One region of the Rhodoferax sp. GW822-FHT02A01 genome, then DNA from elsewhere that is predicted to be linked to it. Evidence: predicted binding sites of a transcription regulator. Region 1 holds the regulator's gene; each other region holds the start of a gene.

What was found. The regulator LexA, encoded in region 1, represses DNA repair genes until DNA is damaged. The targets are predictions, from matches to a motif close to ACTGTATNNNNATACAGT.
Region 2: the regulator LexA is predicted to act here: its motif matches at 4,360-4,377, upstream of AAGF34_RS12685 (error-prone DNA polymerase).
Region 3: the regulator LexA is predicted to act here: its motif matches at 1,725-1,742, upstream of AAGF34_RS01585 (PA0069 family radical SAM protein).
Region 4: the regulator LexA is predicted to act here: its motif matches at 3,753-3,770, upstream of recA (recombinase RecA).

Annotation. Positions count from the first base shown of each region.
Region 1 is NZ_CP152376.1:4,119,638-4,125,666, reverse strand. Features, by position in the region: gene lpxK (tetraacyldisaccharide 4'-kinase) at 1-628, shown strand, start outside; gene AAGF34_RS19620 (Trm112 family protein) at 609-791, shown strand; gene kdsB (3-deoxy-manno-octulosonate cytidylyltransferase) at 803-1,591, shown strand; gene adk (adenylate kinase) at 1,694-2,347, shown strand; gene AAGF34_RS19605 (asparaginase) at 2,409-3,389, opposite strand; gene lexA (transcriptional repressor LexA) at 3,503-4,177, shown strand; gene AAGF34_RS19595 (hypothetical protein) at 4,288-4,530, shown strand; gene AAGF34_RS19590 (DUF1993 domain-containing protein) at 4,559-5,074, opposite strand; gene AAGF34_RS19585 (D-2-hydroxyacid dehydrogenase family protein) at 5,177-6,029, shown strand, end outside.
Region 2 is NZ_CP152376.1:2,689,205-2,695,233, reverse strand. Features, by position in the region: gene AAGF34_RS12690 (hypothetical protein) at 1-1,032, shown strand, start outside; gene AAGF34_RS12685 (error-prone DNA polymerase) at 1,029-4,355, opposite strand; gene AAGF34_RS12680 (histone deacetylase family protein) at 4,549-5,475, shown strand; gene AAGF34_RS12675 (bifunctional acetate--CoA ligase family protein/GNAT family N-acetyltransferase) at 5,480-6,029, shown strand, end outside.
Region 3 is NZ_CP152376.1:339,092-345,120, forward strand. Features, by position in the region: gene AAGF34_RS01570 (DUF1993 domain-containing protein) at 1-491, opposite strand, end outside; gene AAGF34_RS01575 (DUF4287 domain-containing protein) at 497-709, opposite strand; gene AAGF34_RS01580 (glutathione S-transferase family protein) at 934-1,602, opposite strand; gene AAGF34_RS01585 (PA0069 family radical SAM protein) at 1,762-2,859, shown strand; gene AAGF34_RS01590 (histone deacetylase family protein) at 2,872-3,906, opposite strand; gene AAGF34_RS01595 (alpha/beta fold hydrolase) at 3,903-4,619, opposite strand; gene AAGF34_RS01600 (HAMP domain-containing sensor histidine kinase) at 4,619-5,941, opposite strand; gene AAGF34_RS01605 (response regulator transcription factor) at 5,938-6,029, opposite strand, start outside.
Region 4 is NZ_CP152376.1:1,919,540-1,925,568, reverse strand. Features, by position in the region: gene sucC (ADP-forming succinate--CoA ligase subunit beta) at 1-677, opposite strand, end outside; gene argC (N-acetyl-gamma-glutamyl-phosphate reductase) at 880-1,803, shown strand; gene recX (recombination regulator RecX) at 2,132-2,581, opposite strand; gene recA (recombinase RecA) at 2,603-3,709, opposite strand; gene AAGF34_RS09080 (MarR family winged helix-turn-helix transcriptional regulator) at 3,854-4,336, shown strand; gene AAGF34_RS09075 (response regulator transcription factor) at 4,382-5,056, shown strand; gene AAGF34_RS09070 (sensor histidine kinase N-terminal domain-containing protein) at 5,053-6,029, shown strand, end outside.

The DNA.
Region 1 (6,029 bases):
TATGCAACACCCGGATACGCAGCTACTGGTGTGCGATGACGGGCTGCAGCATTACGCCTTGTACAGAGACATAGAGGTTTGTGTATTTGATGATCGCGGCGTGGGCAACGGCTGGATGCTACCCGCCGGCCCCCTGCGTGAGCCGTGGCCGCGAAAGGCCTTGCAGGCGGTGGGACAGGATGATGCGCGCTTGCTGGTATTGCATACCGGCTTGCACAAACGCTTGCCTGGATTCTCCGCAGAGCGCTCTCTGGACCGCCATGCTGTTGACCGCCATGGCGCAAAGATCGAAATCGCCACGCTGAGGCAGCCGTTGTTGGCGCTGGCTGGTATTGCCAGACCCGAAGCGTTCTTTTCGTCTCTTACCGCGATGGGTATTGCGCTGGACAAATCGCTACCGCTGCCCGACCACTTCGACTTCCAGTCACTGAACGCCGACCTGTTGCAGGGTTACCAGGTTCTCTGCACCGAAAAGGATGCCGCCAAGCTTTGGGAAATCTGGCCCGATGCGTTGGCCGTACCGTTGATCCAGACGCAGGAATCCGCCTTTTGGGTTGCACTGGATGGTCTGGTGGATGATGTGCGCCGTACAAAGCTATCATCCACACATGGACACCAAACTGCTTGAACTGATTGTCTGCCCCGTCACCAAAGGGCCACTTGAGTACGACCGTGAGAAACAGGAGCTGATCTCCCGCTCTGCCCGCTTGGCTTATCCGGTGCGAGACGGCATACCCGTGCTACTGGAGAACGAAGCACGGACACTCAGCGACGCCGAACTTGGCCTGTAAGCGTCCCGGAGATGGCGTTTACCGTATTGATACCGGCGCGGTTGGCGTCGACCCGGCTTCCCAACAAACCGCTGGCAGACATTGCTGGCATTCCCATGGTAGTCCGCGTGGCGCAACGTGTGACTCGGGGGATGCCACCCACGGTGCGGGTTGTGGTGGCGGCGGATCACCCTAGCATCCTATTGGCATGCCAACAGTTTGGCGTGGAGGCCGTGCTGACCCGTGAAGACCACCCCTCGGGCAGCGACCGCCTGGCCGAAGCCTGCGTGCTGCTGGGTTTGGCCGACGAAGACATCGTCGTGAACGTGCAAGGGGACGAGCCCTTGATAGACCCCGCCTTGGTACATGCAGTTGCTCGATTGCTGGAACAAAACCAGGGCGCGAGCATGGGCACGGCAGCGCACAGCATTGACAGTGTGCAAGACTTCAAGAATCCGAATGTGGTCAAGGTTGTCCTGAACGCTTCGGGAATGGCTTTGTATTTCAGCCGGGCACCTATCTCCTGGTGGCGTGACGGCTTTGCCGAAGGCATTCAGACGCTGCCAAAGCCTGCGCCACTTCGCCACATCGGTATCTACTCCTACCGTGTGGGGTTCTTGCGCAGCTTTCCCTCTCTGGCACAGGCGCCCATGGAAATAACCGAAGCACTGGAGCAACTGCGCGCCCTGTGGCACGGCCACCAGATTGCCGTACATACGACCGATGCTGCGCCGGGCGCAGGGGTCGATACACCGGAAGACTTGGAACGTGTTCGACGCGTGTTTGCTGCCGGCGCCCCACCTGCATCATCTGTAAGTTAGCCTATAGGCACGCCATGCTATTCTCGCGCGTTAATTTGCATTCTGTAGCTGCGGGCGAAAGCTCCGTGATGAGCACATCATTTAAGTAAAAAGAGGGGTTCCATGAGACTGATTCTGTTGGGCGCACCCGGCGCCGGGAAAGGCACACAAGCCACATTCATTTGCCAAAAATTCGGCATCCCGCAGATTTCCACGGGTGATATGTTGCGCGCAGCGGTCAAGGCCGGTACTCCCCTGGGCTTGGAAGCCAAGGCGGTGATGGCTGCGGGTGGTCTGGTCAGCGACGAGCTGATCATCAATCTGGTCAAGGAGCGTCTCACGCAGCCGGACTGTGCCAACGGCTTCCTGTTCGACGGATTCCCTCGCACCATCCCCCAAGCTGATGCCATGAAGGCCGCTGGTGTGACGCTGGACTATGTGCTGGAAATCGACGTTCCCTTTGAAGCCATCATTGAGCGCATGAGCGGACGCCGTTCGCACGCAGCATCGGGCCGCACTTACCATGTGAAATTCAACCCACCCAAGGTGGAAGGCCTGGACGACATTACCGGCGAGCCGCTGATCCAGCGCGAAGACGACAAGGAAGAGACCGTTCGCAAGCGTCTGGATGTGTACAGCGCGCAAACGCGCCCACTGGTGCAGTACTACTCCGAGTGGGCCCAAAAGGAGCCAACCAAGGCACCCAAGTACCGCGCCATCAGCGGCATGGGCGATGTGGACTCCATCACGGCGCGGGTGTTTGAAGCACTTCAGTAATCAACTTCGTACAACCCCAAAGGGCCGCACTTGCGGCCCTTTGCATATGTGGTGATCGCGCCTAAGTCGCCTCAACCAGGTCCAGCATGAGCGCGATGCGAGCCTTTACGGCCGACAAACCGTAATGCGCAAAGGCACCATCGGCGGCGGCAGAACCCACTACACAGCCGTAGGCGCATCGGCTAACGCGCACGACCCGTACGCCCTGACGTTGTGCAAGCTGCAACGCGGCCTCAAGATCCTTGTGAATAGTGCCGTTGCCGGTTCCGGCAACGACAATGCCGCGTACCGGTGCGTCACCCTCCACAGGGTTGAGCAGGCTGCGCACGATGGCACCACTGGCACCTGCGTGATTCAGCAAGACTTCCACACGCGGCAAACCGCGCGCCTGCAACTGTGCGCAGTCCAGTCCAGGCCGCAGAGCATCCGCATTCGGCCAATTGAACAACAGGCGAACGCTCCCTTCCTCCACCACGCCGAGGGGGCCGGCCTCGCCCGCATCAAATGCGTCGACGCGATAGGGATGCACCTTCTGCACATGCGCCGCTTCGAAAATCTTGCCCGCGCACACCACCAACAGGCCCCGCGCACCTTGAAAACATGCCACCGTGGCTGCATCCGCCATATTCGTGGGCCCGTCCGGCGCCAGTGAACTGGCCGGCCGCATGGCGCAGGTCAATACCACTGGCTTCTGGTTGAGCATCTTCCCTGGCAACGCTCGCGACAACCAGTAGGCGGTTTCTTCCAGCGTATCCGTCCCGTGCGTGATGACGACTGCGCGCACATCCGGCATCTGCAGATGGTGGAGAACCCTGGCAGTCAACGTGAACCAATCACAGTGCTCAAGATCCTTGCTGTCGATCTGACACACCTGTTCAGACACAGGCAGATCGTCGCCCACTGCCTTGTCAAGACCAGGCACCGACTGAAGCAACTGTTGAACGCCCACTTGGCCGGCCGTGTATCCCACGTTGTCTCCAGCGTTCTGCGCCTTGCCAGCAATCGTCCCACCCATACCTAGAAAAACCACTTTTTTCGCCATATCACGTCACCCTCTTGTCAAAAGCATAAAACTGGTTAAAAATACAGTCACTGGATAAGAAAACAGTGTCTGCAATCCCAGTGATCCATCCAGTGCACACCAAAGGAGTCAGCATGCTCGAAAGCCCCAAACTCACTGCCCGACAACAGCAGATTCTGGATTTGATCCAAAGCGCTATCGCACGTACCGGGGCGCCTCCTACCCGTGCAGAAATCGCCAACGAGCTCGGTTTCAAGTCCGCCAATGCGGCTGAAGAGCATCTGCAAGCCCTGGCCCGCAAAGGTGTCATCGAATTGGTCAGCGGCACTTCTCGTGGCATCCGACTCAAGAGTGAGACTTTGCGCTCCATCAACGAGTCCAGAGTCAAACAATTCTCCCTGCCTCTCCCCGGTTTGGCCCAACTGGCGTTGCCTCTGGTGGGCCGCGTTGCAGCAGGCTCTCCCATTCTCGCCCAAGAGCATGTGGACCAAACCTACTACGTGGAAAACAGCCTGTTCCAGCGGCAACCGGATTACCTGCTCAAGGTACGAGGCATGTCCATGCGTGATGCGGGAATCATGGACGGCGACTTGCTCGCCGTGCAAGCTACCAAAGATGCCAAGAATGGCCAGATTATTGTGGCCCGGCTCGGCGACGAGGTGACTGTCAAGCGCTTCCGCCGCAACAAACACCTGATCGAACTGCATCCGGAAAACCCGGATTACCAAACCATCGTGGTGGAACCTGGAGACCCCTTCGAAATCGAAGGACTCGCAGTTGGCCTTATCCGCAACACCATGCTCATGTGAGCCGCAACCGGGAGAAATCTATGAATATCGCAATGCTTATGCAAGATAAACTGGTCCAGGGTTTGCTCCGCCTTATGGGCGGCCGGCCACATAGTGCCAGGCCGACACCCATGGCCGTTCAAAATGCGTTCCCTCGAGGCGGCATGACAGCCTGTCTGGCTGGCGTCAGCCGTGGGACTGATGCGATCAATCTGTCGCCCGCCATGGCTTCTTCCAGGCCTTTGCGGGTCTTGCGTGTGGTGGACAGAGGCCAAACGCCTGCCGGCGTAGGCAGGCTGGTCATTTCGGGGCGTATGGCTGACGTTTGTGCCGAGTTGGACCGCTTGGCCGCCAGCGAGGCGGCGCTGCACTAAGAGTGGCCCGTCTGGGTGTGCCCCCCGGTCAGGCGGCTGCACCCAGCAGATAGTCCTTTTTTCCCACATCCACGCCGTTGTGACGCAGGATTGCATAGGCTGTGGTGATGTGGAAAAACAGATTCGGCAGCACCCACTGTTTCAGGTATGCCTCACCTTGCATTGTGCGCATGGTGTCCCTTCCTACTGGGAAGGTGATTTCCTTGGACTCGGTTCCGTCCACTGCGTGCGCTGGCACGGTCTGCAAATAGGCCAATGTTTTTGCAATGCGTTCTTTTAGTTCAGCCAGTGTTTGCTCGTCATCCGGAAATCGGGGCGCCTCCATCCCAGACAGCCTGGCAATTCCGTTTTTTGCGGCGTCACATGCAATCTGAATCTGCTTGGTGAATGGCAGCATGTCCGGCGCCAGACGGTACTGCGTGATGGCAACAGGATCACACTTCTTGGTATCCACAAAGGCTTGCGCCTTATCCAATAAATGACTCAGGTTGCTGAGCATGCCTGCAAATACCGGAAGGCTGGCCGATGACATGGAAATGGACATGGATATCTTTCAAACGAGTAAACCAAAGGGAAGCGCATGTTAGCGCCTATCCGCCGCCGTTCTGCCTGAGTTTTTCTGTCTCCATCAAGGCACAATGGGGGCATGAACATAGTGATTCTGGACGATTACCAAGATGCGGTGCGCAAGCTCGAATGCGCCAGCAAGCTGCAACCCTATCAAGCCAAGGTGTACACCAACACGGTCAAGGGTCTTGGGCAGCTTTCGGTGCGACTCAAGGATGCCGACATTCTGGTGCTCATACGTGAACGCACCGCAATCAATCGCCAGCTCATTGACAAGCTGCCCAAGCTGAAATTGATTTCCCAGACCGGGCGTGCTGGCAGCCATATCGACCTGCAAGCCTGTACTGAACGTGGCATTGCTGTATCCGAAGGCGCCGGCTCACCGGTGGCGCCGGCTGAACTAACCTGGGCGTTGCTGATGGCGGCCATGCGCAGGTTACCCCACTACATTGGCAATTTGAAGCACGGGGCCTGGCAGCAGTCCGGACTGAAGGCGAGCTCCATGCCCCCAAATTTTGGAATTGGCACCACACTGACCGGCAAGAAGCTGGGCATATGGGGATACGGAAGAATAGGCAAACTGGTCGCCGGATATGGCAAAGCATTTGGAATGCAGACCATCATCTGGGGAAGTGAGTCTTCCCGCGAGGCGGCAGTGCACGATGGCCACATTGCGGCGCCCAGCAAGGAACTGTTCTTTACACACTCCGACGTGATTTCCTTGCATCTGCGACTGAATGAGGCAACGCAACACATTGTGCGAGCCAGTGACCTTGCCTTGATGAAACCCACCTCGATTCTGGTCAATACATCCAGGGCCGACTTGATTGAACCTGATGCACTGATCAGTGCCTTGAACCGGGGGCGCCCCGGTCTGGCGGCGGTGGATGTGTTTGAGACGGAACCCATTCTTCAGGGCCACGCTTTGTTAC
Region 2 (6,029 bases), 1.4 Mb from region 1:
GCGCGCGACCGCATCGTCAACCTGGTCAGCCTGAGCCTGGAGCTCAGCAGTGGCGGGGACCTGCGCAAGGCGGCCGAGACACTGCGTGACAACAGCTTTCTGTCGCGCTCCAAGAACGCCTCGGACATGCTTAAGGCGTTGATCGCCATGCCACAAAGCAGCCACTTTGGCATGAACGAGCACGGCGGCTTCACCGACGATCACATCCCGCAACTGGCCAAATGGTCCTTGCGCAGTCTGGCCGACTACCAGTCCGAACTGGCCAAGCGCCAGCAGGTGGCCCAGGTCATCCAGGCCGCGCTGTGGTTTGCCGAGCAACTGGACATGGACGCCGAGGAACTGGAAGACGCGGGCCGTGATGCCGAGGCGGTGATACGCACCGCGCTGCTGGCGATGGCCACCCGGCAGACACGTTTCCCAGACTGGGTGACCTTCCAGAAAACAATAGCCGCGCTGCGCAAGAAGGCGGCTGCCTCCAAGGTCACCAGCCTGTCCATCCCCCTCCCCAAGGAGCTGCCTGCCGAATTCAAGGCAGTGGTGGACGGTGTGCGCAAAAGCATCGTCTCGGACATGCCCAAGATATTGGACAGCACCTTGCCCGCGCGCAAGCTGTTTGACCAGACGCCGGCCTTCATGGGTCGCTACTTCTGGGTGGAAGACGCCTTGAGCGAAGTGGATGACTTCGACCGTGCTGCCTCTGCCGCCTGGAACAAGGCCACCGGCGGACACAGCGATGACAGCTCCCTGCTCACGCTGTTCCTCAGCATTGCCGCAGGCAGCGCCCACAAGACCCTGTTGACTCCCAAAGCCGCAGCGGCTCTGGTACGCAAGATCCGCAAGTCCGGCCTCAAGCCCGAACTGGTGACGCAGTACATCCTGGGCAATGCGCCCGCCGAGTTCCAGAACGACTACCTGCAGATGTGGCAGGACTTCCTGGAAGACGCGCAAGGCCGCCTGCTGAGCGACCATGACTACGAGCTGCATGACGCCATGGCGCTGTTGCGGCGGGACTGCAATATCGCGCCGGGCTAATGGAAGTCCCGACTCACCGTACTCAGTTCCCCCAGCAGGTGCGTCAGGTCCACCAGCCGCTTGGCCACCACGTGGCGCACCTCGCCGCCGCTCTCATCGTCACGTTGCCACACGCCGTACACCGCCATCAGGCGAGCGTGATAGATCACATCGCGAAAGCTTTCTTTCACCGCCTTCCAGACAATCACGTTGACGCTGCCGGTTTCGTCTTCCAAGGTGACGAAGACCACGCCCTTGGCGGTCTGCGGCTGCTGCCGAGCGGTAACGATGCCGCAGGCGCGCACCAGGCGGCCGCTGGGGTAGAAGCGCATCTGCTCGGCGGTTAACAGCCGCATGGCACGCAACTGCTCGCGCAGCAAGGCCACCGGATGGGTGCGCAGCGTAAGGCCCACTGCGGCGTAGTCAAACACCACCTCCTCGCCCTCTTCGGCGGCCTGCAGTTGCAGCGCCGCTTCTTCAATCGGCACGCCTTGCAGCAGGACTGGCGCGGCACGCAGGGCGGAGGCGTCCCACACCTGCTGGCGGCGGTGGCCGCTCAGGCTTTGCAGGGCGTCTGCACTGGCCAGCGCGCGCAGGTCGGCTACATCCAGCTGGCAGCGCAAGGCCATGTCTTGCGTATTCGCAAAAGGTGCCTGCTGCCGCTGCTGGCTGATGCGCTCGGCCACCTTTTCTGAAAGCCCCTTGACCATGCGCAGGCCCAATCGCACGGCAGGCTGCTCCGGCACGCCTTCGGCGCGATTGCGCGCTGCAGGCGCATCCGGCTCGCAGGCCTCCAGGGTGCAGTCCCAATCGCTGCGCACCACATCGGCCGCGCGCACCTGCACACCGTGGCGCTGCGCGTCCTGCACCAGTTGGGCCGGGCCGTAGAAGCCCAGCGGCTGGCTGTTGAGCAAGGCGGCCAGAAAGCAGGCGGGCTCATACCACTTGAGCCAGCTGCTCGCATAGACCAGCAGCGCAAAACTGGCCGCATGGCTCTCGGGGAAACCGTACTCCCCGAACCCTTCAATCTGCTTGAACAGGCGCTCGGCGTATTCCCGCGGATACCCCCTGTCCTCCATGCCCCCCACCAGCCGGTCATAGAACTTGTGCACACCGCCCTTGCGCTTCCAGGCCGCCATGGAGCGGCGCAACTGGTCCGCCTCGCCGGCGGTAAAGCCCGCGGCCAGCATGGCGATCTGCATCACCTGCTCCTGGAAAATGGGGACCCCCTTGGTGCGACTAAGCGCTTCATCAAGCTGGGGGAACTCGGACTTTTGCTCCCCTTCGCGGGCCCGTGCCTTCAGGTACGGATGCACCATACCCCCCTGTATGGGCCCAGGCCGCACGATGGCCACCTCCACCACCAGGTCATAAAACTCTTGGGGCCGCAGGCGCGGCAGCATGCTCATCTGCGCGCGGCTCTCGATCTGGAACACGCCAATCGTGTCGGCGCGGCTGATCATGGCGTACACCGCCGGGTCTTCGGCGGGAATGTCCTGCATGCACTTCGGGCTGCCGCGCGTCTGCCCAATCAGCTGCAGGCAGCGGCGTATGGCGCTGAGCATGCCCAGGGCCAGCACATCCACCTTCAGCAGACCCACGGCATCCAGATCGTCCTTGTCCCACTGGATGACGCTGCGGTTTTTCATGGACGCGTTCTCCACCGGCACCAGCCGCGTCAAAGGCCCCTGCGTGAGCACAAAACCGCCCACGTGCTGGCTCAGGTGCCGCGGAAAACGCTGCAGTTCGCTGGCCAGGCTAAGCCAGAGTTGCAAACGGCGTGGAGGGGGAATCATGAAACCATCCCCCGCGCCCGGAGCCTGGAGGGTGGGGTGCTCAGCTCCGTGTCCCCCGCCCGCTTTGCAGGCTCCTCCTTTACCTGCGCTGAGCGCCCCACCCTCCAGGCTCCTTGAATCGGTGGTATCCGCAGAACCCGAAGAACCCGCTCTTTCAATGGCACTCTGCAGCCGCTCCACCAGCAACTCACGGCTGTACATGCCCGGATGCTCCTTGGCCATGGCGTTGATCAGCACCTCCGGGATTTCCAGTGCGCGGCCCACATCGCGCAAGGCACTGCGCGGGCGGTAGTGGGCCACCACCGCGGTGATGGCGGCGCGGTCGCGGCCATACTTTTCGTAGATGTACTGGATGACCTCCTCGCGGCGCTGGTGTTCAAAGTCCACGTCAATGTCGGGCGGCTCGTCACGCTCGCGGCTGATGAAGCGCTCGAACAGCATCTTCATGCGCGAGGGGTCCACCTCGGTCACCCTCAGGCAGTAGCACACTACCGAATTGGCCGCCGACCCCCGCCCCTGGCACAGGATGCCCCGGCTGCGGGCAAAGCGCACCAGGTCGTGGACGGTGAGAAAGTACATCTCGTAGGACTTCTCGGCGATCAGGGCCAGCTCGTGCTCCATCTGCCTGCGCACATCCTCAGGAACCCCTCCTGCAAAGCGCTCGCGCGCACCCTCTTCGGTGTACTGGCGCAAGGTCTGGGCCGGAGTGTGACCGGGCAACACAGCCTCCATGGGGTACTGGTAGCGCAGCTCCTGCAGGGTGAAGGTGCAGCGCGCCGCAATCTGCAGCGTGGCCGCCAGCAGTTCCGGGGGAAAGAGCGCCGCCAACCGCGCACGACTGCGCATATGCAACTCGGCGTTGGCCTGCAGTTCAAAGCCACACTGCGCCACCGGCAGCCCCACGCGCACCGCGGTCAGCACGTCGTGCAAGGGCTTGCGCGAACGCACATGCATGTGCACATGGCCGGTGGCAACCAGCGGCAGGTCTGTGAGCCGGGCGAGCTGCTCTACGCGGTACTGGCGCAAGGCATCGTCACCACACAGGCGGTGCGATACCGCCAGCCAGGTGTTGGCCCCGTAGAGTGTGCGTACGCCGCTGCACACCGCATAGGCCGATTCCATGGTCAAGGCATCCAGCCCGGTCAGCAGGATTTCGCAATCAGCCAGGGACTGCTGCTGCACATCGGCCCAGGTCACGCGGTACCGCCCCTTGGCCGCCGCCATGCGGGCATGTGTGATGAACGCACACAAATTACCCCAGCCCTGCAGGTTGTGCACCAGCGCCACCAGCGTGAACACACCACCACCTGGCAACTGCACCCGGAATTCGGCGCCCAGCACAAGGTGCACGCCCAGCTGCCGCGCCTCCTCATACGCGCGCACCACGCCAGCAACCGAGCATTCGTCCGTGATGGCCAACGCCTGGTAGCCCAGCGCGCGGGCGCGCTGGACCAGCTCCTCCGGCTGCGAGGCGCCGCGCTGGAAGCTGAAGCTGGAGAGGCAATGCAGCTCGGCGTAGGCGGGGAATGGGGAGGCGGCGGACGGCATAAATACTGTATTTATACACAGTATCCGCAAACCCCTGCCCCACGTCAAACAAGCCGCTGTCAGGGCTTTGTCAATTTGGGGAGCGACGCTCGAAGGCGCACTTCTTGATGATGTGCGTCAATTCCCCAAAACCAAGACTGGCCTAGACTCCGCAACAGCACCTCAAGCGCCAGCAGTCATCAGGAGATTTGCCTTGCTATCCGCCTACATCACGCACGTCGACTGCACACGCCATGAAATGGGCGCGGGGCACCCGGAATGCCCGGAACGTCTGGGGGCCATCAATGACATGTTGCTCACCAAAGGCCTGCTGGATTACATGCACAGCTACGACGCGCCCCTGGCCACCGAGGCGCAGCTAGCGCGCGCCCACACGCCGAACTACATCCACACCATCCTCAACTCGGCGCCCGAGGAGGGCTACCACCGCGTCGATCCGGACACCAGCATGAACCCCTATACCGCCCTGGCCGCACTGCGCGCTGCGGGTGCTGCGGTGCAAGCCACCGATCTGGTGCTGTCGGGCGAAGTGCCCAGCGCGTTTTGCTCGGTACGCCCACCCGGCCACCATGCCGAACGCGGCGCGGCCATGGGGTTCTGCTTCTTCAACAACGTGGCCGTAGGTGTGCTGCACGCCATCGAACACCACGGCCTGGAGCGCGTGGCGCTGATCGACTTTGACGTGCACCATGGCAACGGCAGCGAAGACATCCTGCAGAACAACCCCAAGGTGCTGATGTGCTCGATCTTCGAGACCGGGCTCTACCCCTTCTCGGGCGAGAACAGCACGGCCCACAACATGGTCAACATCGGGCTGCCACCGCGCTCGGGCTCCGACAAGTTCCGCGAAGCCGTGACCACCCACTGGATACCCGCGCTGGATGCCTTCAAACCCCAGCTGATCTACATCTCCGCCGGCTTCGACGGTCACCGCGAAGACGACATGGGCAACCTGGGTCTGGTGGAAGCCGACTACGAATGGGTGACCAAGCAACTCATGTCCGTGGCCCAGCGCCATTGCCAGGGACGCGTTATTTCCTGCCTTGAAGGAGGCTATGTCTTGAGCCCGCTGGCACGCAGTGCCACGGCACACGTCAAAGTTCTTATAGGCGCTGATTGAGACCATGGACAAACACTACCTCTCCCCCCTCTTTGCCCCACAATCGATTCTGGTCTTCGCCGGCTCCACCGGGAACCCGGAGAGCCTCACACTGCAGGCCAGCCAGCTGATTGCCAACCTGAAGGCGCAGACCTACAAAGGCACGCTGCACTTTCTGGACATCCACAGCAGCGGCACGCTGGCCGAGCTGGCGCAAAGCCGGGCGGACTTGGCCATCATCGCCTTGCCGGCGGACGAGGTTGTCGCCGCACTGGAGGTGGCCGGGCGCATGACCTGCCGCTCGGCCGTCATCATTTCCAGCGGCATCAGCGCCGAACAGGCAGCAGCCTTGAAGAAAGTGGCCAAGCGCGAAAACGTGCAACTGCTGGGCCCCAACTGTCTGGGCTTTCAGAACCCGCTGCTGCAACTCAATGCCAGCGTGGCCGGCGACCTGGCCAATAGCGGTTCGCTGGCACTGGTGTCGCAATCGGGCGCACTCACCGCCTCCATGCTGGACTGGGCCAGCAAGAATGCGGTCGGGTTTTCATCCGTGGTTTCACTGGGCCCCAACACCG
Region 3 (6,029 bases), 1.7 Mb from region 1:
AAATCCTGCTTACCCAACGGGACGCCTTGGTGGCGAAGCACAGCGTAAGCCGCTGTGAAGTGAAAGAAAAAATTGGGAAGTGCGTACTGAAACAAAAACTCTGGGGCAGACAACCGGACCAACGCTTCGCCAGCCCGACTCTCAGTGACGCGAGTCCCAGCAGTAACGAACTGACTGGGCTCCAAAGCTCCCAGAAGTAGCGCAGCCCGATCAATCCGAGCATGAAGACCTTCAAAGGTTTCGGGAAATGTCCCTTCAGTTGGTACCGCTTCACCTGCAAGCGGAAACGCGGCGCGCAAAGTAAAGTTGGCAGCAATCGCCACCTGACGCTCGAAGGACAACATATCGGGCGCCAGCTTGGCCGCGAGTAGATCTGACGGACGAACGCCTCGCTCCGTAGCAAAGCGTTCTGCTTTAGATACGAGGTCCCGCAGTTGGGCGAGGTAGCGGAGAAATACGGGAACGGACGCGTCGTGTAGCGAGAGGGACATGGGATTCAAGGCTTCTTTGACGCCATAACGTGGGCAACGATGGCATTGGCATGACCGTGCCCCAACCCATGCTCAGACTTAAGAAGCGCAACAATTTCCATGTGCTTCTTGTCTTTGTTTTTGCGAACCAGATCGAGCCAATGGTCGATTGGTTTTCCGTACTTTTGCTCGATAGACGGAAAGTACGATGCAGGGCCTTTGACCTTCTCAGTTGCCATGTGGGACTCCGGTTATGGGTAGTGACTTGGAATACGAGACAGGAAGAATGCCACGGATGCGGCATTGTTTCTACAGCTTGCTCCGCTTGCTGGCGCACACCCCGAAAGCGCCAAACCCAACAGGAGCGAACACGGCGCTTGAAAGGGTGGCAATCGCCTGAATCCTCATGGTCGCAACTTCTGCCGCTACTGTCGCCTCACCAACCGAACGGAGATCGACATGCCTACACATCATGCAAAGTGGGTTGGGTACGGGCGCTGTTGAAGACAGCAAACTGCGCCGCAAACGCGCGTTGGAAGGCAGGCCTAGCTTCGGCGCGCGCAATGTAAGCGCAGAGGCTTGGGTACTCTGAAAGCAAGTTCGAGCTCCCCAGCCTGCGCAACACCTGCACCATGAGTAAATCACCTGCACTGAATGTGCCGTCTAGCCAATCAAAGGTCCCCAGCCTTTCAGAAAGTTCCCCAAGCCGAATGCGAATCAGGTCTTCCATGAGGGGCAGGCGCTCGAAAAACCAAGGTTTGTCCCGTTCCATGTATACGGTGTTTTCCAGCTGAGTGATCACCGGCTCCACAGTCGACACGGCAGCAAACATCCAGGTGATGGCACGCGCACGCGCGTCGGGATCATCCGGCAGAAGCCCTGTGTGGTTCTGTGCAATATGAAGGACGATGGCTCCTGACTCGAACAGTGCAAGACCGCCGCACTCGTAGGTTGGAATTTGTCCGAATGGCTGTAGCGTGCGATGGGCTGTTTGCTTCATCTCCGCAAACGATAGAAGTCGAACGTCGTAAGGTTGCCCAACCTCCTCGAACGCCCAGCGAACCGGCATATCCCTTGCCAAACCACGCCCTCTATCTGGCGATGCTGCAAACGCAGTAATTACAGGATGCATGGATGAATCTCCATTGGGTGCGTACTTCCAGACTCACTAAGGGCCTAGTCTCTCTCAACCCTGCGACGAATAGGCTGAACTTGCTTGTGCCGCCTATTGCACCGAAAGGGGCTGCTCTTTATACTGTATATACAAACAGCATAAAGATATCAAGACCCCATGTCCACCCACCCCCTGCACTTCGTCAAAGGCCGCGGCTCGGGCTCCAACCCGGGTTCGCGCTTTGACGCGTTTCAGCGCGAGGCGCTGGCGCCGGAGTTGCAGCACTGGCCGGGGGACGAGGAGCCGGATGCGGAAGACGCGCCTTCTGCCAAGACCATCGTCGTGCAGCAGCAGGCGCGCTCCATCATCAGCCGCAACCAGTCGCCCGATATTGGTTTTGACCAGAGCATCAACCCCTACCAGGGCTGCGAGCACGGCTGTGTGTATTGCTATGCGCGGCCAACGCATGCGTATCTGGGGCTGTCGCCGGGCCTGGACTTTGAGACGCAGATATTTGCCAAGGTCAACGCCGCCGCGCTGCTGCGTGCCGAATTGTGCAAGCCGGGCTATGTGCCAGGGCTGATCGTGGTGGGGTCCAATACCGATCCGTACCAGCCCACGGAACGCAAGCTGGGCATCACCCGCTCTGTGCTGGAGGTGCTGGCCGAGGCGCAAGTGCCGGTGGGCATCATCACCAAGAACGCGCTGGTGACGCGCGACCTGGACATTCTCAGCGGCATGGCGCGCAAGGGCCTGGTGCAGGTGAATGTGTCGGTGACCACGCTGGACCACGCGCTGGCGCGCAAGCTGGACCCGCGTGCCAGCTCACCCACCAGCCGCCTGCAGGCGATAGAGACGCTGGCAAGTGCGGGCATTCCGGTGGCGGTGTTCAGCTCGCCCATGATTCCTGCCATCAACGATGTGGAGTTGGAGAAGATCATGCAGGCTGCAGCAGAGGCCGGTGCGCGCTATGCCACGTATGTGCTGCTGCGTTTGCCGCTGGAAGTGCGCGACCTGTTTGTGCAGTGGCTGCAGCAGCATTACCCGCTGCGCGCCGAGCATGTGATGCACCGCGTGCAGCAGATGCGCGGCGGCAAGGATTACGACCCCGACTTTGCCACCCGCATGAAGGGCAGCGGCCTGTTTGCCAGCCTGCTGGCGCAGCGCTTTCAGATTGCGCTCAAGCGCTACGGACTGCAGAAGCCACCCACCTTGGCAGATGTGTCGCAGTTCACACCGCCCCAGGTGCCCAGCGCGCAAAGCAGCCTGTTCTAGCGCATGCGAGGTTCAGGCAAAGGCCTGCACCACGTTGACCGCGTTGATACCCACCTCGGCCACGGCATAGCCGCCCTCGAACACCAGCACGGTGGGCAGGCCCGCACGGCGCAGTCGTTCGCCCACGCGCAGGTAGTCATCGCTCTGTAGCTTGAAGCCCGATATCGGGTCACCCGCAAACGTGTCCACACCCAGCGATACCACCAGCGCCTGCGCGCCAAATTTCTGGATGTCTGCCAGCGCCGTTTCCAGCGCAACAAACCACTCCGCAAAGCCAGTGCCACGTGGCAGCGGCAGGTTGAGGTTGCTGCCCTCACCGGCCCCCGCTCCCTTTTCATCGGCATAGCCCAGAAAGAACGGGTACTCGGTGCGCGGGTCGCCGTGGATGCTGGCAAAGAACACATCGGGGCGCTCATAGAAGATGGCCTGCGTGCCATTGCCATGGTGGTAGTCCACATCCAGCACCGCCACGCGCTCCAGGCCTGAGGCACGCAGCTGCTCTGCCGCAAGCGCCGCGTTGTTCAGAAAGCAGTAGCCGCCGAAAAAGTCCATGCCCGCGTGGTGGCCTGGGGGGCGGCTTAGCGCAAACGCTGCCTGCTCGCCCTGCGCCACTGCCTGCGCGGCACTCAGCGCACACTCCGCACCGGCACGCGCGGCGACCCAGGTGCCACCCGTGAGAGGCGTGCCCGCGTCATACGAGAACAAACCCATGCGGGCCGCAAAGTTGTCGGGCAGAACATCGCTGCGCAAGGTGCGTGTGGGCCACACCGAAGGCAACGCATCACGCGTGGCGTTGGCCGGGTCCAGCGCCACCCACTCGCTCCAGGCGTGTTCCAGAAAGTGGAGATAGCGTGCACTGTGTACACGCTCCAGCGCGCTGGCATCAAAGGCGGTTGGCGCCAGCACTTCACCCAGCTTGCGCCGCTGCAGTTCCGCCAGCACATGGTCGGCACGCGCGGGCACTTCGTGACATGGCACCAGCGCACCGCGGAACATTTCGTACTGGCCCTGGTGCTGGGCGTGAAGGTGGTTGTAAAAGGTTTTCATGCTGCCAATCCTAACCAGCGCTTGAACGCCGCACTCACCGCATCCGGTTGCTCCAGCGTCGCCATATGACCGCACTGCTCCACGATGCACAGCTCCGCATGGGCAATGGCGGCAGCCATGCGCTCATGCGCTTCGGGCGGGCTCCACAGGTCTTCGCGGCCGGTGAGTACCAGCGTGGGGCAGGTGATGGTGGGCAGCACGGGCGCAGCATCGGGGCGGGTCAGCAGTGCGTTGATCTGGGCTGCGTACTGCTCGGCACTGCTGCGCTCCAGCATGTCGAGCACGGCGGCAAACACCGGTGTGTCGTGGCGCGAGGGATGCACCATGGGTTTGGCCCACAGCTCGGCCATGGCGCGCATGCCTTTGCGCTCGGCGGTCTGCAGCAGGCCCATGCGGCCGGCACGTTCCTTGGCACCGGCATCGCCCTCGGCCAATGGGTGGGTGCCCGTATCCAGCAGGGCCAGGTGGTGCACACGGTGTGGCGCACGGCGAAACACTTCCAGCGCCACGCGGCCGCCCATGGAGTGGCCCGCCAGCGCAAAGGTCTGCGCGGGCGCGGTATCGAGCACATGCTGGGCCATAACGCCTATGGAATCGAGCAGACCGTAATCCACCACATGGCAATGCACATAGGGCGACAGGGCTTGCACCTGCGGTGCCCAGACAGCGCTGTCGCATACCAGGCCGGGCAGAAGAATGAGCGTGGGTTTCATCAAGAGGCGTTTGCAGAAGAAGACGGGAGCGTTACTGTAATCTCCAGCCCCGGCTCTGCGTTGGCAATGCGGAATTCACCGCCATGGGCCAGAGCCACCAGCTTGCACAGATACAGCCCCAGCCCCACGCCGCCGTCTTCACGTGTGCGGGCGGCATCCGGCCGGTAGAAAGCCTGTGCCAGATGCGGCAATTGTTCGGGCGGCACGCCCGCGCCAAAGTCACGCACGCTCAGCACCACTCCACCCTGCTCTGATGCATGCGCCCGCAGAAACGGCGCTTGCGCTGCATTTGCGCTGTGGCGCAAGGCGTTGTCCAGCAGGTTGCGCACCAGCAGGCGGATGCGGGCCGGGTCCAGCGTCAATGTGGGCAGTTCCTGCGCGATGTCCTGCTGCACGGGCTGGCTCATACCCTGCACAACTTCTTGCAACAGTGCCAGCAAGTCCACAGGCTCCAGATGCAACGCCGCATGGCGGGTGGAGAGGCGTTCGCTTTCCAACAGATCGGTGACCAGGTCGCGCATCAAGGCCAGATCGCGCAGCAGGGCTTCACGACTTGCCTGAAGTTCGGAGGTTTCGGGCAGCAGCTCGGTGTTCAGCCGTGCGCGGGTGAGCGGGCTGCGCAGCTCGTGGCTGATGGCCAGCAGCAGGCTGCGCTTGGCGTCCAGCATCTGCTGGATGTCGGTGGCCATGGTGTTGATGGTGGTGGCCAACTCGCCCAGTTCGTCGGGTTTGCGGGCACGGCGCACGGGAATAGGCTTGGCAAAATCACCCGCGCCATAGCGCAAGGCGCCGGCACGGATATCGTCCAGTGGATGCAGCAGGCGACGCACGCGACGGTACGCCAACGCCGTAAAGAACAGCAGCAGGGCCAGCGTGAACCAGCCCACCAGCCGGGGCCGCTCTTCCCAGGCGCCAATGTTCAAGGCGAATTCCAACCGGTGCCCGTCTGCGGTCTTGCGCTCCAGCAAATGCTCCTGCATCTGCCAGCGGGTGCTGTCGCGCCAGCGCGCGCTGCGGTCCGGCAACTGGGGATGGCTGTTCCAGTTCACCATCGGGCCGGTGATGATGATGTGCAAGGGCAGCCTGTCGACAATGGCCTGCGCGCGCTCTACGCTGGGCGGGCTGCCGATGTCTGCTGCCAGCCGATCCACATAGTCGCTGAGCAGCGGGCGGGCCGCATCGCGCCAGCCTATGCCCAGCGCGTACTGCATGCCACCTATGAATACCGCTGCCATGGCCAGCGCCAGCACCACAAACAAGGCCATGAGGCGTATGCGCAGCGAGTGAGAAAAGGCGTGGCGCGCCCGCTTGTGCCACCTCATGCCGGGGCCCGGCTGACGGCCAGCGTGTAACCGGCGTTGCGCAAGGTCTTGATGCAGTCCAATGGTTCGAGCTTCTTGCGCAGGCGGC
Region 4 (6,029 bases), 2.2 Mb from region 1:
TGACGGTACAGGGCGTTGGCGTCAAAGTTGAACTTGGCGTCCAGGGCAACGACATTGCCTTTGCTGTCGCGGTTCAGGGGGTTGATTTCCACCAGCGACGCGTCAGTGTCCATGTAGCACTTGTAGAGCTTCTGGAAGATGTCCACGGCTTGGGCGGTGGAGTCTGCCGGCATGCCAATGCCGTCGGCAATCTTCTTGGCCTGCTCGGCACCTAGGCCGGTCAGCGGGTCAATGAACTCGGTGATGATCTTCTCGGGGGTGGAGTGCGCCACTTCCTCGATGTCCATACCGCCTTCGCTGGAGGCAATGAAAGCCACTTTCTGCGAGGCGCGGTCGGTCACGACCGAGACGTAGTATTCCTTCTGGATATCGGCGCCGTCTTCGATGTAGAGGCGGCGTACCTTCTGGCCTTCGGGGCCAGTCTGGTGGGTCTTGAGCTGCATGCCCAGGATCTCGCCAGCCAGGCGCTTGACGTCTTCAATGGTCTTGGCAACCTTGACGCCACCGCCCTTGCCGCGGCCACCCGCGTGGATCTGGGCCTTCACCACCCACACCGGGCCACCGAGCTTTTGCGCAGCTTCTACTGCTTCCTGTACGGTAAATGCGGGGATACCGCGCGGCACCGGCACACCAAATTGGCGCAAGATTTCCTTGCCTTGGTATTCATGAATCTTCATAACATCTCTCTAGAGGCTGGACAATGTTCACCACGCGGTGCGAGAGAATTTCGCAAGCATGGCACTGGGCACATCAGGGCGGGACTGTATCATGCTGCGGCGCGCCAAACTTTTTACAGCCTTACAGCGCCGCCCCGTTGAGTCCCCGCGTTACAGCGAGGTTACAGAGTGAAGGTTTCTGGGTTCTTACTTGGCATATCCCATGAAAAAGATTTTTATTGACGGCGAAGCCGGCACCACCGGCCTTCAAATTCGTGAGCGGCTGCTGGCTATGGCAGGCATCGAACTGCTCAGCATAGACCCCGCCTTGCGCAAGGACCCGCTGGCCAAGAAAGCCCTGATGGCCCAAGCCGATCTGGTGATCCTGTGCCTGCATGACGACGCCGCCATCGAGTCCGTAGCCATGGTGGATGCCATCGCCCGGGAAACCGGAACCACCGGCCCCAAGGTGATTGATGCCTCTACTGCCCATCGCACGGCGCCAGGCTGGGTCTACGGCTTCCCCGAACTGGCCGCAGGCCAGCGCGATGCCGTGATCGGCGCAACCCGCGTGGCCAATCCAGGCTGCTACGCCACCGGCGCCATTGCGCTGATCCGCCCCCTGGTGGATGCCGGTTTGCTGCCTGCCGACTTCCCCGTCTGCCTGCCATCGGTGAGCGGCTATTCCGGCGGTGGGCGCAGCATGATGGAGGCCTACGAGCAGGGCAAGGCACCGCCGTTTGAGCTGTACGCCCTGGGCCTGAAGCACAAGCACATCCCGGAAATCATGCGCTACACCGGACTGACCCGCAGGCCCCTGTTCGTGCCGTCGGTGGGTAACTTTGACCAAGGCATGCTGGTGCAGTTGCCCTTGCATCTGGACACCTTGCCCGGCAAACCCACTTCTGCGGATTTGCACGCGGCATTGACCAAGCACTATGCGGGCAGTACCTGGGTGACAGTGGAGCCCGTCACCGCCGACCTGAAGCTGGATGCGGTGGCCCTCAAAGACACCAACAAGATGGAGTTGCGGGTGTTTGGCAATGAGGAATTTGGTCACGCCTTGCTGGTTGCCCGTTTGGACAACCTGGGTAAGGGCGCATCGGGTGCTGCGGTGCAGAACTTGCAGTTGATGTTGGGGCTTTAACGCTCTCAGTCGGGTTGTTGGTACGCGCTACGGCCCGTGAGGGCGGCACGTTTTGCTCCGTGTCCCCCGCGCCCTTTGGGCGCTCCTCCTTTACCTGCGCAAAACGCACCGCCCTCACGGGCCTCCGGGTATGGGTGCGCACTGTAATGCAGTGTCTCTAAATAGCACTTCCAACCTATGGCGCTCGCACCTCGAGCCGCTGGAGTGGGGTATGCGTTTTGCGCAGGTAAAGGAGGAGGCCCTTCAGGGCCGGGGGACACGGAGCAAAACGCATACCCCACTCCAGCGGCGGGCTCGCAAGAAAAAGTCAGCAGGCTGCAAAAGGCAATTAGTCTTCATCGCCCCCAGAAACCACCCGCCGAATCGCATCCCCACCAAACCCACGCCCCGCCAAAAACCGCATCTGCTTTGCCCGCTCAGACGCATCGGCAGGCGGTTGACCAAACTTCTTGCGCCAGACTTCGCGCGCGCGCTCCACCTCGCTGGCGCGTAGCGTATCCAGGGCTCTGGCAACTGCTTCGGGCTCCAACCCCTTTGCCTGCAACTCCTGCTTGATACGTTGCGCCCCCAGCTTGGCGGAGCGGCGGTGAATGACGGACTCGAGCACCCGGCCTTCGTTGATGAAATCCTTGGCCTGCAAGGTATCCAGCACCTTGGCCAAGGCGCCGGGCTCTTCTTCATACGGCGCCAGCTTGCGCTCCAGCTCCGCGCGTGAGTGCTCACGCGTGGACAGCAGCCGCAAGGCCCGACCGGTCAGGGAAATCTGTGTGACGGCCATTGCTTCGCGGCAGTCCTGGGTTTACGCAGCCTTGTCTGCTTTATCGGCTTTGTCAGCCTTCTTGCCCTTGACCTTTTCCACCTCGGCCACCGGCAGCAGTGGAATGCCCAGGGACTCGCGAACCTTGTTTTCAATTTCCACCGACAAGTCGGCGTTTTCGCGCAGGAATTCGCGGGCGTTGTCGCGGCCCTGGCCGATTTTTTCGCCCTGGTAGGCATACCAGGCGCCGGATTTTTCCAGGATGCCGGCGTTCACGCCCATATCGATGATTTCGCCATGGCGGCTGATGCCTTCGCCGAACAGGATGTCGAACTCGGCCGTCTTGAAGGGAGGCGCCACCTTGTTCTTGACCACCTTGACCTTGGTCTCGTTGCCGATGGATTCCTCACCCTTCTTGATGGTGCCGGTACGGCGGATGTCCAGGCGCACGGAGGCGTAGAACTTGAGCGCATTGCCGCCGGTGGTGGTTTCGGGCGAGCCGAACATCACGCCGATCTTCATGCGGATCTGGTTGATGAAGATGACCATGCAGTTGGTCTTCTTGATGTGGGCGGTGAGCTTGCGCAGCGCCTGGCTCATCAGACGGGCTTGCAGGCCGGGCAGGGAATCGCCCATTTCGCCTTCGAGTTCGGCCTTGGGGGTCAGTGCCGCCACCGAGTCCACGATGATCAGATCGACCGCGCCGGAACGCACCAGGCTGTCGACGATTTCCAGGGCTTGTTCACCGGTGTCGGGTTGGCTGATCAGCAGGTCCTGCAGGTTCACGCCCAGTTTTTGCGCGTACTGGATGTCCAGTGCGTGCTCGGCATCCACGAAAGCACATTGGCCACCTTGCTTTTGCATTTCGGCCACGACTTGCAGTGTCAGCGTGGTCTTGCCGGAGGATTCCGGGCCGTAGATTTCCACGACGCGGCCACGCGGCAGGCCGCCCACGCCCAGAGCGATATCCAGCCCCAGCGAGCCGGTGGAGACCACCTGGATGTCCTCGATCACCTCGCCCTCACCCAGGCGCATGATGGTGCCTTTGCCGAACTGCTTTTCGATCTGCGCCAGCGCGACTTGCAGCGCCTTGGCTTTTTCGGTGTTGGCGCCATTCGTGTTGTTGGGGTTCTTGACGGGTGCGTCCATGGAAATCTCCTTAAAAATCAATCGGGTTGTGGCTTGCTCAGCATCTGCATTTAATTACAGGCTGGATGCTTGAACAGTAGTTTAACGGGGCTTATTGAAATTGGTAAACACAATATTTAGTCAGTTTGCATTACCATTCGAACCATGATCACAGCACCGCCAGAACCACAACCTTCTTGGCGCAGCACCCATCTGGGCCACTGGTTGCGCCTGGCGCTGGAGCGTTTTGACGCACGGGTCATGGAATGCATGGCGCAACACCCCAGTGTGCCTCTGGGGCTGTCCAATCTGGCAGCACGCGGCCAGGTCAGCGCAGCTCACATCCACATCACCCGCCACCTCCCCCCTGAGGGCGCACGCCTGACCGAGCTGGCACAGGCTGCCGGCATGACCAAACAGGCCATGGCGACCCTGGTCACGCAGTGTGAAGCCTGGGGTATGGTGCGCCGCGAGAACGATCCGGTCGACGCCCGCGCCAAGCGCGTGGTGTTCACAGACACCGGGATGGCCTGGCTTGGCGCCTACCAGGAAGCCGTCGCGCAGGCTGAAAGCGAGATGCGCGCGGCCGTCGGTGACGAAGTCGTTACCGTGATCGCTCTGGGGCTGGAGGCCTACAGCGGACGGTAAATGCGCACGGTGCAGGCCTAGAATGGCGAAAACAAGGAGACGGCCATGCGGATTTTGATTGCGGAAGATGACCAAGTCCTGGCGGACGGTTTGCTGCGGGCCTTGCGCAGCGCAGGTGCCGCGGTGGACCATGTGGCCAATGGTTCGGAGGCCGACGCCGCGCTGATGACCAATACCGAATTCGACTTGCTGATCCTCGACCTGGGCCTGCCCAAGATGCACGGCCTGGAAGTACTCAAGAAGCTGCGCGCACGCGGCTCCTCGTTGCCCGTCCTCATACTCACCGCCGCCGACAGCGTGGAAGAACGCGTCAAAGGTCTGGACTACGGCGCCGACGATTACATGGCCAAACCCTTCAGCCTGCAGGAACTCGAAGCCCGTGTGCGCGCCCTGGTGCGCCGTGGCATGGGGGCATCCAGCAGCAGCATCAAGCACGGTCCGCTGATATACGACCAGGCCGGTCGTGTGGCCACCATCGACGGCAAGATGGTGGAACTGTCTGCCCGCGAGCTGGGTCTGCTGGAAGTGCTGCTGCAGCGCGCCGGACGTCTGGTCAGCAAGGACCAACTGGTGGAGCGACTGTGCGAATGGGGTGAGGAGGTCAGCAACAACGCCATCGAGGTCTACATCCACCGTCTGCGCAAGAAGATCGAAAAGGGGCCGATCCGGATTGCAACCGTGCGCGGACTGGGCTATTGCCTGGAGAAGATTCCGGGGTGAAAATCTTCCAGCGCGAGCAGCGCTCCCTGTTCGGGGAAATCCTGGACTGGATGCTCACGCCATTGCTGCTGCTGTGGCCTATCAGCCTGGTGCTGACCTGGCTGGTGGCGCAAGGCATTGCGGGCAAGCCGTTTGACCGCGCGCTGGAATACAACGTCAGCGCCCTGGCGCAACTCATCACCCTCAAGAACAACCATGCGCAGTTTGTGCTGCCCCTGCCCGCGCGCGAACTGCTGCGCGCCGATGACGCCGACACGGTGTACTACCAGGTGCTGGGACCACAAGGCGAATTCTTGAGTGGCGAAAGAAATCTCCCTCTGCCCGGGGACGATGACAAGAGCACCACCGGCGAAGTACACATGCGCGACGACGAGTACAAGGGCAGCGAGCTCAAAGTGGCCTACATGTGGGTCAAGCTGGACGTCCCCAATAGCAGACCGGCGCTGGTCCAGGTGGCCGAGACCATGGACAAGCGCTCTGTCCTGGCCACGGAGATCGTCAAGGGCGTGATGCTGCCGCAGTTTGTGGTGCTGCCGCTGGCAGTGCTGCTGGTGTGGCTGGCGCTGGTGCAGGCCATCAAGCCGCTCAACCGGCTGGAAGAACGCATTCGCGCGCGCAACCCGGATGACCTGAGTCCGCTGGAGGTCGAGGCGGTCCCCATGGAAGTGGCGCCATTGGTGGCCTCGGTGAATGATCTGCTGATGCGCCTGAAAGAGTCCATCGTCACGCAAAAGCGCTTCCTGGCCGATGCCGCCCACCAGCTCAAGACACCGCTGGCAGGATTGCGCATGCAGGCCGACCTGGCCCAGCGCGAAGGTGCCAGCGCCGAAGACCTCAAGCAGTCCCTGCGCCAGATCGGCCGCTCCAGCATTCGCGCCACCCACACTGTCAACCAGTTGCTGGCCCTGGCACGCGCCGAAAGCAGCAGCACGATATTGGCACACCAGCCCTGTGACGTTGCACGGCTGACCAT